3 regions of the Acetivibrio cellulolyticus CD2 genome follow, and region 3 is predicted to be linked to each of the others. Evidence: riboswitches for the same ligand, from Rfam matches in the RefSeq annotation. Region 3 holds a riboswitch; each other region holds the start of a gene.
What was found. Region 3 has a riboswitch for cyclic di-AMP ahead of dapB (4-hydroxy-tetrahydrodipicolinate reductase). Riboswitches for the same ligand answer to the same signal wherever they lie in the genome.
Positions count from the first base shown of each region.

Region 1: another riboswitch for cyclic di-AMP. It lies ahead of ACECE_RS0206110 (peptidoglycan-binding domain-containing protein); the one in region 3 lies ahead of dapB (4-hydroxy-tetrahydrodipicolinate reductase).
Region 2: another riboswitch for cyclic di-AMP. It lies ahead of ACECE_RS0220325 (cell wall hydrolase); the one in region 3 lies ahead of dapB (4-hydroxy-tetrahydrodipicolinate reductase).

Region 1 is NZ_JH556653.1:881,888-885,169, forward strand. Features, by position in the region: gene ACECE_RS0206105 (RidA family protein) at 79-471, opposite strand; gene ACECE_RS0206110 (peptidoglycan-binding domain-containing protein) at 628-1,716, opposite strand; cyclic di-AMP (ydaO/yuaA leader) riboswitch at 1,717-1,854, opposite strand; gene ACECE_RS0206115 (mannose-1-phosphate guanyltransferase) at 2,339-3,282, shown strand, end outside.
Region 2 is NZ_JH556659.1:43,114-46,395, reverse strand. Features, by position in the region: gene ACECE_RS0220340 (WG repeat-containing protein) at 1-545, shown strand, start outside; gene ACECE_RS0220330 (DUF1287 domain-containing protein) at 898-1,587, shown strand; cyclic di-AMP (ydaO/yuaA leader) riboswitch at 1,646-1,772, shown strand; gene ACECE_RS0220325 (cell wall hydrolase) at 1,776-2,531, shown strand; gene ACECE_RS0220320 (ABC transporter substrate-binding protein) at 2,882-3,282, shown strand, end outside.
Region 3 is NZ_JH556658.1:547,855-551,136, forward strand. Features, by position in the region: gene ACECE_RS0218320 (calcium/sodium antiporter) at 1-230, shown strand, start outside; gene ACECE_RS0218325 (diguanylate cyclase) at 358-978, shown strand; sodium ion sensor (DUF1646 type) at 1,009-1,064, shown strand; cyclic di-AMP (ydaO/yuaA leader) riboswitch at 1,126-1,258, shown strand; gene dapB (4-hydroxy-tetrahydrodipicolinate reductase) at 1,485-2,354, shown strand; gene ACECE_RS0218335 (TetR/AcrR family transcriptional regulator) at 2,721-3,282, shown strand, end outside.

The DNA.
Region 1 (3,282 bases), on a different contig from region 3:
AAGTAAATAAACATAAAAAAACAGATGCAGGTATTTATACCTTTGTAAAGACTTTGTAATTTTTGAATTATACCCATTTTAAATACTCGAAGGGATAATTGCTACAGCTTCAATTTCAATCATTACATCTTTCGGCAGTCTTGCAACCTCTATGCATGATCTTGCAGGATAAGGTGCCCTAAAGTATTCTCCGTAGATTTGGTTGACCAGAGTAAAATCATTCATATCCTTAATGTAAACTGTAGTCTTAATAACATTTTCTAACCCTGTACCTGCTTCAACTAAAACAGCTTTAAGATTTTCCAATACCTGCTTTGTCTGATTCTCAATACCACCACTAACAATGTCGCCTGTAGCTGGATGAATAGGTATTTGACCTGAAGTAAATACCATGTTTTGAGTTTTTATTGCCTGGGAATATGGCCCTATAGCTTTGGGGGCATTACTTGTAGATATAACTTCAATTGACATATAGTATTCCTCCTATATAGAAAATAAATAATCCTCTTTATTATTGAACTTACAACATTATATCCTATTACTCCATTTTTCACCAACCTAAAAAGAACAGGACACCGCAACTAATTGCGATATCCTGTTCTTCTCTTCAATTATTGAAATTTTAAGCTAAAAGCCGTTCTTTTCAGCCCATTCAGCAGCATCTTTAAGTGCTTGCTGATGTTTTGAGTCAACTTTATTTGTCCCATGAGTTCTACTGTTTAAGAAATGAATGTCAAACACGCCACTCATTTTGTTTCCCTTAACTGCGTCCAGATTATCGCCACCACCATAGCCACCACTTCTACTGCTTACATATGTATCAGCTGGTGATCCTTCTACTCCTGCATGCGGCATACCTGCCATGGAAGCTGCCAATTTGCGACCATTAACTGTTAATATAATAGGTCTTCTATCCCAGCCCCAGTCGCCGCCATAAATACTTTTCATTATTTTTGTGTCCTCTGCAGTTAGTGTTTCACAGTCTGCATGATTATGACCATATGTCCTTTTTATTTTAAAAGTGCGCCCAGTATTGATATCGTAAACTTCAGCGATATCGCCTTTTCCCAAAATGTTTTCCGCTCCGCCATACCACGAAACGAGATAACCACCAGTTCTGTCAACACTACCTCTTGATGCAGTTGTTTTTTTCGTAGAAGTGCTAGTCCTTCCTATTAACTTGTTTATTTTAGTCAAAGTTGCATCCCCAGCTACTCCATCCTGATCAAGGCCGTTCTTTTTCTGCAGTTTTTTAACTGCTGCCTTGGTAAGACTTCCGTAATAGCCTGTTGGGCTTGCACTAAGATAACCAAGTTTTTTCAAATCACTTTGTAGCTGTGTAACCCTACTTCCACTCATACCTTCTTTTAAAGCTCCGGAACTACTTGATGATCTGGAAGTAGTATTTGACTTTGCATCTACAAGCTTACTTATTAAAGATATGGTCTTGCTTCCTGCAATACCGTCACCATCTAAGCCATTGCTATCTTGAAGCCTCTCAACCGCTGATTTGGTTAGACTTCCATAATAGCCTGTCGGGCTTACTTTGAGGTAACCAAGTGTCCTCAAATCCTTCTGAAGTGATGTAACGTCACTGCCGCTCATGCCTTCCTTTAATACTTTAGATGCTGCAAAAGTCTGAATAGAACAAACAGAAAACAAATTTACAAAGCAAAACACAAATGCTGCCAGTAATACTGCCTTTTTCTTTAGCATTAAATCCCTCCTCAAGCTTACGAGGTTAGTTGACGGGTTAGGTAGAAGAGAACCCCTCCCAGCGAAGCCGGGATTAACCCCAAGAATATATCCCCCGTTCCTCTAATTTTAATTTAGAGAATTCAGCAAAATAATTGTATCATTTTATGCCTAAATAATAAATGCAAAAATAATACCTTCAATTATTAACTTTTGTACATTCCTTTAATTCAAGTGTGCGCCTTTCTCTTACCCCTATATTTTATACAAATATTTTTAATATGTAAACACTTTGTGGAAAATTGCCACATTTAAAAAAACTAAAAATTGAGTATCTGATTTACCATAAGCATCTTACTTTTTATTTTTTCCTCATTTATAAAGGATTTTTTTAAACTATATTGAATATAAATATAAGTATAATTATGTTTAGGAAAGTGGGTATATTGCAAAAAAGTTCATGTTTGATTTATTATTAAAACACGCAAAATAATTATTATGACAAATAGGAAAATAACAAGTGCTAAAATCAACACTTTATGTTGAAGTTTTATTTAAGAACAAATAATATTAATGAGTCCTACGGCTTTGCTTGACTCTATGATTTACACTATGATAAGAATTGTGAAAGGATGGTCCTTAAATGAAAGCAATTATAATGGCTGGTGGTGAAGGATCAAGATTACGTCCTCTTACATGTGACATGCCAAAACCAATGGTTCCCGTGATGAATGTACCAATAATGGAGCACATAGTTAATTTACTTAAGTCACATGGTATAACTGAAATAGGCGTCACTTTAATGTATTTACCCCAAAAGATCAAGGACTATTTTGGCAATGGCTCTCACTTTGGAGTTAACATCCATTACTTTACTGAAGATACTCCACTTGGAACTGCAGGTAGTGTTAAAAATGCAGAAGAGTTTCTTGATGAAACTTTTATTGTAATAAGCGGCGATTCACTCACAGATATGAATATTGCCCAGGCCATTGAATTCCACAAATCCAAGAAATCTAAAGCTACTCTGGTTTTAACCCGTGTAGACGTACCTTTAGAGTACGGTGTTGTCATTACCGATAAAAAGGGCGCCATAACCGGCTTTCTTGAAAAACCAAGTTGGAGTGAAGTTTTTAGCGATACGGTCAATACTGGTACATACATATTAGAGCCGGAAGTTCTGAATTATATGGAAAAGGGCGAGAAGACAGATTTCAGTCAGGACCTGTTTCCATTATTGCTAGATAAAAGAGAGCCCATGTTTGGCTGCATAATGTCTGATTACTGGTGTGACATAGGAGACCTTCAGGCTTACCTCCAAGCTCATTATGATGCCCTCGAGGGTAAAGTTAAATTGAATATGGCTTTAACTGAGATCAAAGAAGGTATATGGGTTGGTAATGGCGCAATTATTGATCCTCATGCGGTTTTAAATCCGCCCTGTGTAATTGGTGACAATTGCCGGATTGGTAGTGGTGCAGTAATTGATAGTTTTAGTATTCTTGGAAGCAATAATGTAATTGAAGATGAAGCAACTATTAAGAGAAGTGTTCTATGGAATGGAAACTATATCGAATATGGCTCTGA
Region 2 (3,282 bases), on a different contig from region 3:
CCCAATTTGATGATGCGTGTAAATTTATAAACAATAGGGCTCTAGTAAAAAAAGAAAACCAATACTACTTTATTGATGACAAAGGGAACAAAATATCCGACTTTGACAAAAGCATAGATGATACTTGGTTTACCCAGGAAAATGGCATTCTGGCATACGTTAAAGATGGAAAAAAAGGACTAATACAGCTGACAGAAAACAAAATAAAAATAACAATCAACGGAACAGATCTAAAACTAGACCAACCCCCTATCATACAAAACGGAAGAACCCTTGTGCCAATGAGAGCAATATTTGAAGCAATGGGAGCTACAGTAGAATGGGAAGATACAACCAAAACGATTACAGCAACCAAAGATAAAACAACAATAGTAATGCAAATAGGAAACAAAATAATTACAACAGGAGAAAAACAAATAGAGTTAGATGTAGAGCCTCAAATATTAAATGGTAGAACCTTAGTTCCAGTAAGAGCCGTAGCAGAAAGTTTAAATGCAAAAGTCAACTGGGATTCAGAAAGTCAAACGGTAATAATTGAAAAGTAGTAATTTACGTTTGTCTTAACTCAAGGTCTCAGAATTAGGACGACGCAAGTTTATAGTGAAAGTATATTAGTTTAAAGTAAGGCAGACGGATGTTTGTCTTACTTTTTTATGCTATTTGTTAAGCATTATAATTTTTACGATATTTTTGATTTTTAAAATTTCAAGTACTGCCAGGATTCCATCTTTTTGATTTGCGGAAAGGTTTATATCCATTAAAACTACATCAACTGAATTTTTTACAGCCAGTCAAAATCTTCAACTATATTGTATTGTTCAGTAAAAAGTTATAGTATAATTATTGATCTGGCAGAATATTAATTTTACTTGATTACTTAAAAACGGGAGCAATAGGATGAAAAAAGTATTAATAATTAGCAGTGTTGTTTTAATTTTGGGTATTGCAGCTATTATGCCTATCAACTACTTTCTTTACGGAGATTATTTATATTTTATGAGACCAAAGATAGATGTAGAAAATCTTGTAGTAAACAGCGACATGGATAAAGACGGTATTTCTGATCTTGATGACATTTTAGAGGGTGCCAGAAAGGAAATTCGAAACCACCCTAAATACAAGAGCGAATATTATTCAGGCGGCTATCCTCCCCAAACTGAAGGGGTTTGTACCGATGTTGTATGGAGAGCCCTTAAAAATGCAGGCTACGACCTTAAATCCAATATTGATAAAGATATCAAACAAAATCTACAGGATTATTCCGGCTCAGTTGCAAACCCCGATCCAAATATTGATTTCAGGCGTGTTAAGAACCAGTATGTTTTTTTCAAGAAATATGCCATGAATTTAACAACAGAAGTCATACCTTATGACAAAAGCAACCTGGTACAATGGCAAAGGGGAGACATCGTTGTTTTACCGCAGCATGTTGCCATCATATCTGATAAAAGAGGCAAAAATGGTGTACCCTATATAATTCACAATGCCAGTACATACCCGAAAGAGGAAAACCATTTGCTCAATTGGTACAATTCACAAAATATAATAGGGCACTTCAGGTTTTGTGATTCAGAAGCGAGGCACTGAATATTTCCTTAGTTTCCATAATCTTTGTATGGAGTTACCCCGTGGTCTCTGTTAAAATAGCACGGTAAAGCCGAATCTCCATAAGGAGTACGGGGGATGCAATATCCGGGGTGAATCTCATCTATTGAGTAGGGTACCTTAACCCGAACCCGTCAACTAACCTCGAAGGCTAAAAGGGGGAATTTAATATGTATTTTACTAAAAAGGCAGCAGTATTTATTGCTACTACAGCCTTAACTTTAGCGTTGGCTATACCAGTCAATGCAAGCAGTTACACTGTTGTAAACAATGACTCAATTTATTCCATCAGCCAGACCTTCAACACAAGTACAACAAAAATTAAGACAGATAATAATTTGTCGAGCAATACAATCTATCCCGGCCAGGTACTCAAAGTTCCGGGCGTAGATTATACAGTAAAAAGCGGTGACTCACTCTACCTTATTGCTAAAAGAGCTGGAATTTCGCTTTTATCCTTGAGAAAAGCAAACAATAAGTGGGACAATTCACTTTATATTGGTCAGAAGTTAGTTTTACCTATTGCAAATGGAGTAAATACCAGTAAATCGGCAATATCCTATTCCGCTTATGAACTCGATTTGCTTGCAAGGCTCATCAATGCTGAAGCAGCCAGTGAGCCCTATCAAGCAAAGGTTGGGGTTGGTGCAGTAGTGGTAAACAGGGTAAAGAGTTCCCAGTTTCCAAACACCATTAGTGGTGTCATTTATCAGAAGGATAGCCGCTATTATCAGTTTACACCCGTTGAAAACGGTTGGATAAACAAACCTGCAACATCTTCTGCAAAACAAGCCGCATTGGAAGCGCTTAACGGGGTTGACCCAACGAACGGCGCATTGTATTATTTTGATGATAGTGCAACAAATAAATGGCTGTGGTCAAAACCAATTGCATTAAGAGTTGGAAAAATGGTATACGTTTATTAAAATATAATATAAAAAATGCGGCAGGATTGTGGCTCTCCTGCCGCATTTTTTACATATTAAGCATTTGCTGTTAAAATTAATCATTTTGATTATCATTATTTTATATTTAATTACGATAATTTTAATATCTGCTTTGATTAATAAGCCAAAGCATGGTATAATTTGTATAATACAACTATATACTTCTTCAAAAACATCTTGCATTAGTCAATACTGACTTTCATCAAAGTATAACCTAACGCTGCAGAACCTCGCAGACTAAATGTAATTACTCAATATAGACCATTAATATTACATAGAGATATAGTTTTATATTGCCAGCATCGCTATTATTAGGGGGAAAGTGTTAAATGGGCAGGAGCACTATTAAAATTAAATTATGTGTTTTAATTCTCTTATGCATTACTATTCTTTTTGCTGCATGTGATCAAAATTTGCAGAGTAATGGAACGCTGAAACAAAATGACAGTAGTTCTCCATTACCGGAATATGAAATTGTCTGGTATCATATGAATACTCCTCAGAAGGATTCCGGACTTGTCTTAGAAGAGGTTAACAAATACCTTAAGAAAAAAATAAATGCCAGACTAAAGTTGGAATTGATTGATTTTAACAATTACGATAAGGAAATTAAGTCAGTAATTTCATCCGGTCAAAAGTTTGATTTATGCTTTACATCTGCTTGGATAAACAGCTATGTCCAAAACTCCTTAAAAGGATCTTTCGTTGAGCTTGATACCTTGCTAGAGAA
Region 3 (3,282 bases):
ATATTATTGGCAGTAATATCTTTAATGTGTTGTTTGTTTTGGGAATCTCTTCTGTTATAAATCCAATAAAAATAACTTCCGAAGTGTATTGGGATTTTGGCGTAATGCTGCTGTCTACCTTACTTTTATCCGGGCTTGCACTATTTCGGAAAAAGATTACAAGATTTGGTGGCGCTGTTCTTTTGGGATTCTACATTCTGTTTGTCGCTTTTAAGGTCGTAACGATTTAGTATTAGAATGATAGGCAAATTCGTATTTCAGTTAGTATTTTATTGTTAAGCAAAAAAATACCTTGAATAAATATATTGACCTATATATATAAATTTGATATAATGGCGTATAAGGGAGAAAGTATATATGGAAAATGATTTGGTCAGCAAAGAAGAGTTTGTTATAAAAGTTGAGGAATTAATATCCAATGGAGATGGTCCTTTTAGTATTGCTGTAGCTGATATTGATAACTTTGAAAATATTAATAAAATATATGGTTATCCCATAGGTGATGAAGTAGTTAAAAAACTAATTTCAGTATTTAAGCAAAACCTATCGGGAACCGACTTGATGACGCGGCATGGTGATGAGCTAAATCTGCTTCTTGTTAAAAAAGGTGCTGAAAGAAGTTTTATGGAGATGGAAGAAATCCGCCGTTATCTTTCGGACAATACTTTCAATTTGAGTGATAAAAGTAAAACAGAAAACGTATATATAACTGTAAGCTGTGGAATAGCTAGTTACCCGAGAGATGCAAAAAATGCTGTTGAACTCTTTAGAGTAGCTGACAGTGCAATGTTTAGAGCAAAAAAGTTGGGCAAAAACAAAGTGTGTTTATCTGAAGCTGAAAGCATGGTGTTAAAATCCAGTTATTTTACAAAGACCCAAGTTGACAGACTTTCTGAGTTGTCAAAAGAAACAGAAAAGACAGAAGCATTTTTATTAAGAGAGGCTTTGGATGATTTGTTTAAGAAGTATAGCAAATAGAGTTTATTATATTTAAATATTTTATGTTCCGGTTGGATGGCAAAATTGCTATTTTCAAGAGAGTCAGGCTTCTAGGGTGGGGAGCTTATATTTTATATAAGTTCAACACCCTTTTTATATTTTTTAGGCAAGTGAAAAAATAAATATTTATAGTCTGCGCTGAATCCAGTAAAGGAGCGGGAGAACCAATTTTGGGGTGAATCCAGGTTGTACCTGGTAGGGTTAACTTTTTCGATCCGAATCCGTCAGCTAATCTCGTAAGCGTTGAAAGAGAAGGTGATTGATATGCTTTATTAATTGTACCCTTTTACTTTTAACGCTACGGTGAAATATCTGTAGCGTTTTTTGATTTTGTCTCTTTCAAACGAAGTAAGAGGCTAAATCTAGAGGGGCGTAATGCCCTGAGATTTTATTAAGCATTGGAGCAAATGTTCTAAAAAAGATTGGGGTTCAATGTCTCAATGATTCTTATTAACCGTAAAAACAACGATATGGAGGGATACAAGATGATTAGAGTTTGTATATCAGGACTTGGAAAGACAGGAAAGGAAATTGCGAAGGTTTTATTGGAACAAGAAGGTGTAAAACTCGTATCGGCTATATGCAGTCCGTTTAGCGATAAAAGAGGTAAAGACCTAGGAGAAATAATTGGGAATGGGAATACAGGCATTATTATAGAAGGATCGGATAATCTTGAACAGATTATTTTCAGAACCAGGCCGGACGTAGTTGTTGACTTCTCAAATCCTGAAGCAGCTTCAAGAAATGCCAGGATATTCTCAAAGATGAAAGTGAACATTGTCATAGGTACAACTGGGTTTTCAAAAATCGGACTGAAAAGGCTTGTTATACTTGCCAATAAATATAGGAATGGCATTGTGTATGCACCGAACATTACTCTTGGAGTAAATGTACTTATGCTTATTACAAATTTGGCTGCTAATATATTGAACAATTATGACTTTCAAATTACTGAAATTCACCACAAGAATAAAAAGGATGCTCCTTCCGGTACAGCTAAGAAGATAGCCGTAGAAATAGAAAAAGGACTTACATCTTCCGGCAATACAAATGCAAATGTACAAGTACCAATAACGGCAGTCAGAGCCGGTGGAGTTGTTGGTAAGCATGAGGTGATGATTATTGGTGAAGATGATAAGATAGAAATTTCACATGAATCCTTTTCAAGGAGAGCTTTTGCCCTTGGAGCAGTTCGGGCGGTAAAATTTATTAAAGGAAAGGTCGGCTACTATGAAATGAACGATGTACTAGATCTTAAAAAGGTAATGAATGATTATCTTCTGGCAGATAAAAATAAATCATTGAAGAGGAATTATTCGGAAATACTGAAACAAAACGAAATACAAGCTCTTTAGGAATGATAAATATTACATTTATTCCATTAATATCTTGGATTTATAGAGACTCCGTGCAGCTATTCTCACGCTTATTTATTAGCATTAGACTTAGATTTATACACCAAACAAACTATTTGCAGGATTTACTGCAAATAGTTTGTTTGGTGTCAGCCAATAAAAAAAGCTTTGTAGGCATGACGATAAAGAACTTTCAATGAATAATATTAAAAAAGCTATAGACTATATAATACTTGTAAAGTATTTTTTTATAATGTATAATTGACTAAGCGCTTAGTCAATTATACATTATTTGCTTTTTGGAAAGAAATGGAAGAGGCAAATATTATGGGGCTTAGTGCCATTATTTTTTTAAAGAGGTTGAACATGTCAAGAAGTAAAGAAAAAAATGAAAACATATCAAAAGAACGCAAAAAAGACATTTTGCGTGTAGCAATAAAGAAGTTTTCCGAAAAAGGCTATCAGGGCACAAGTGTTTCAGAGATCGCAAAAGAACTTGATGTAAGTCAAGGCATAATTTTCTGGTATTTTGCCACCAAAGAGAAATTATTTAGGGCTGCCTTCATAGAAGAATTCAAAGCTATAAAACTTACTGCAGCAAATGTACTTCAAGATGGATTATTATCTCCATTAGACAAATTAAGAAAATATCTCTCAGAGATGCTAAAGGTGTATTCAGCAAGAAAAGAAGGGTGCATGCTTATTTTGCAGTTGCTTTCAAATAACGAAATGCACGAGATACTGGCTATTGATATTGCAAATGTTTACAATGAACTTTATAAAGAACTTGAGTTACTGTTTAGAGATGCAGGAGCAACTAATCCGGACCTAAAAGCAAAAAATTTTGTTGCCTTACTTGACGGCTTTATGATTCAGATAGTTCTGGGGCTGGATATTGGCGATATGGAAATCCTTGTTAAGGACATAC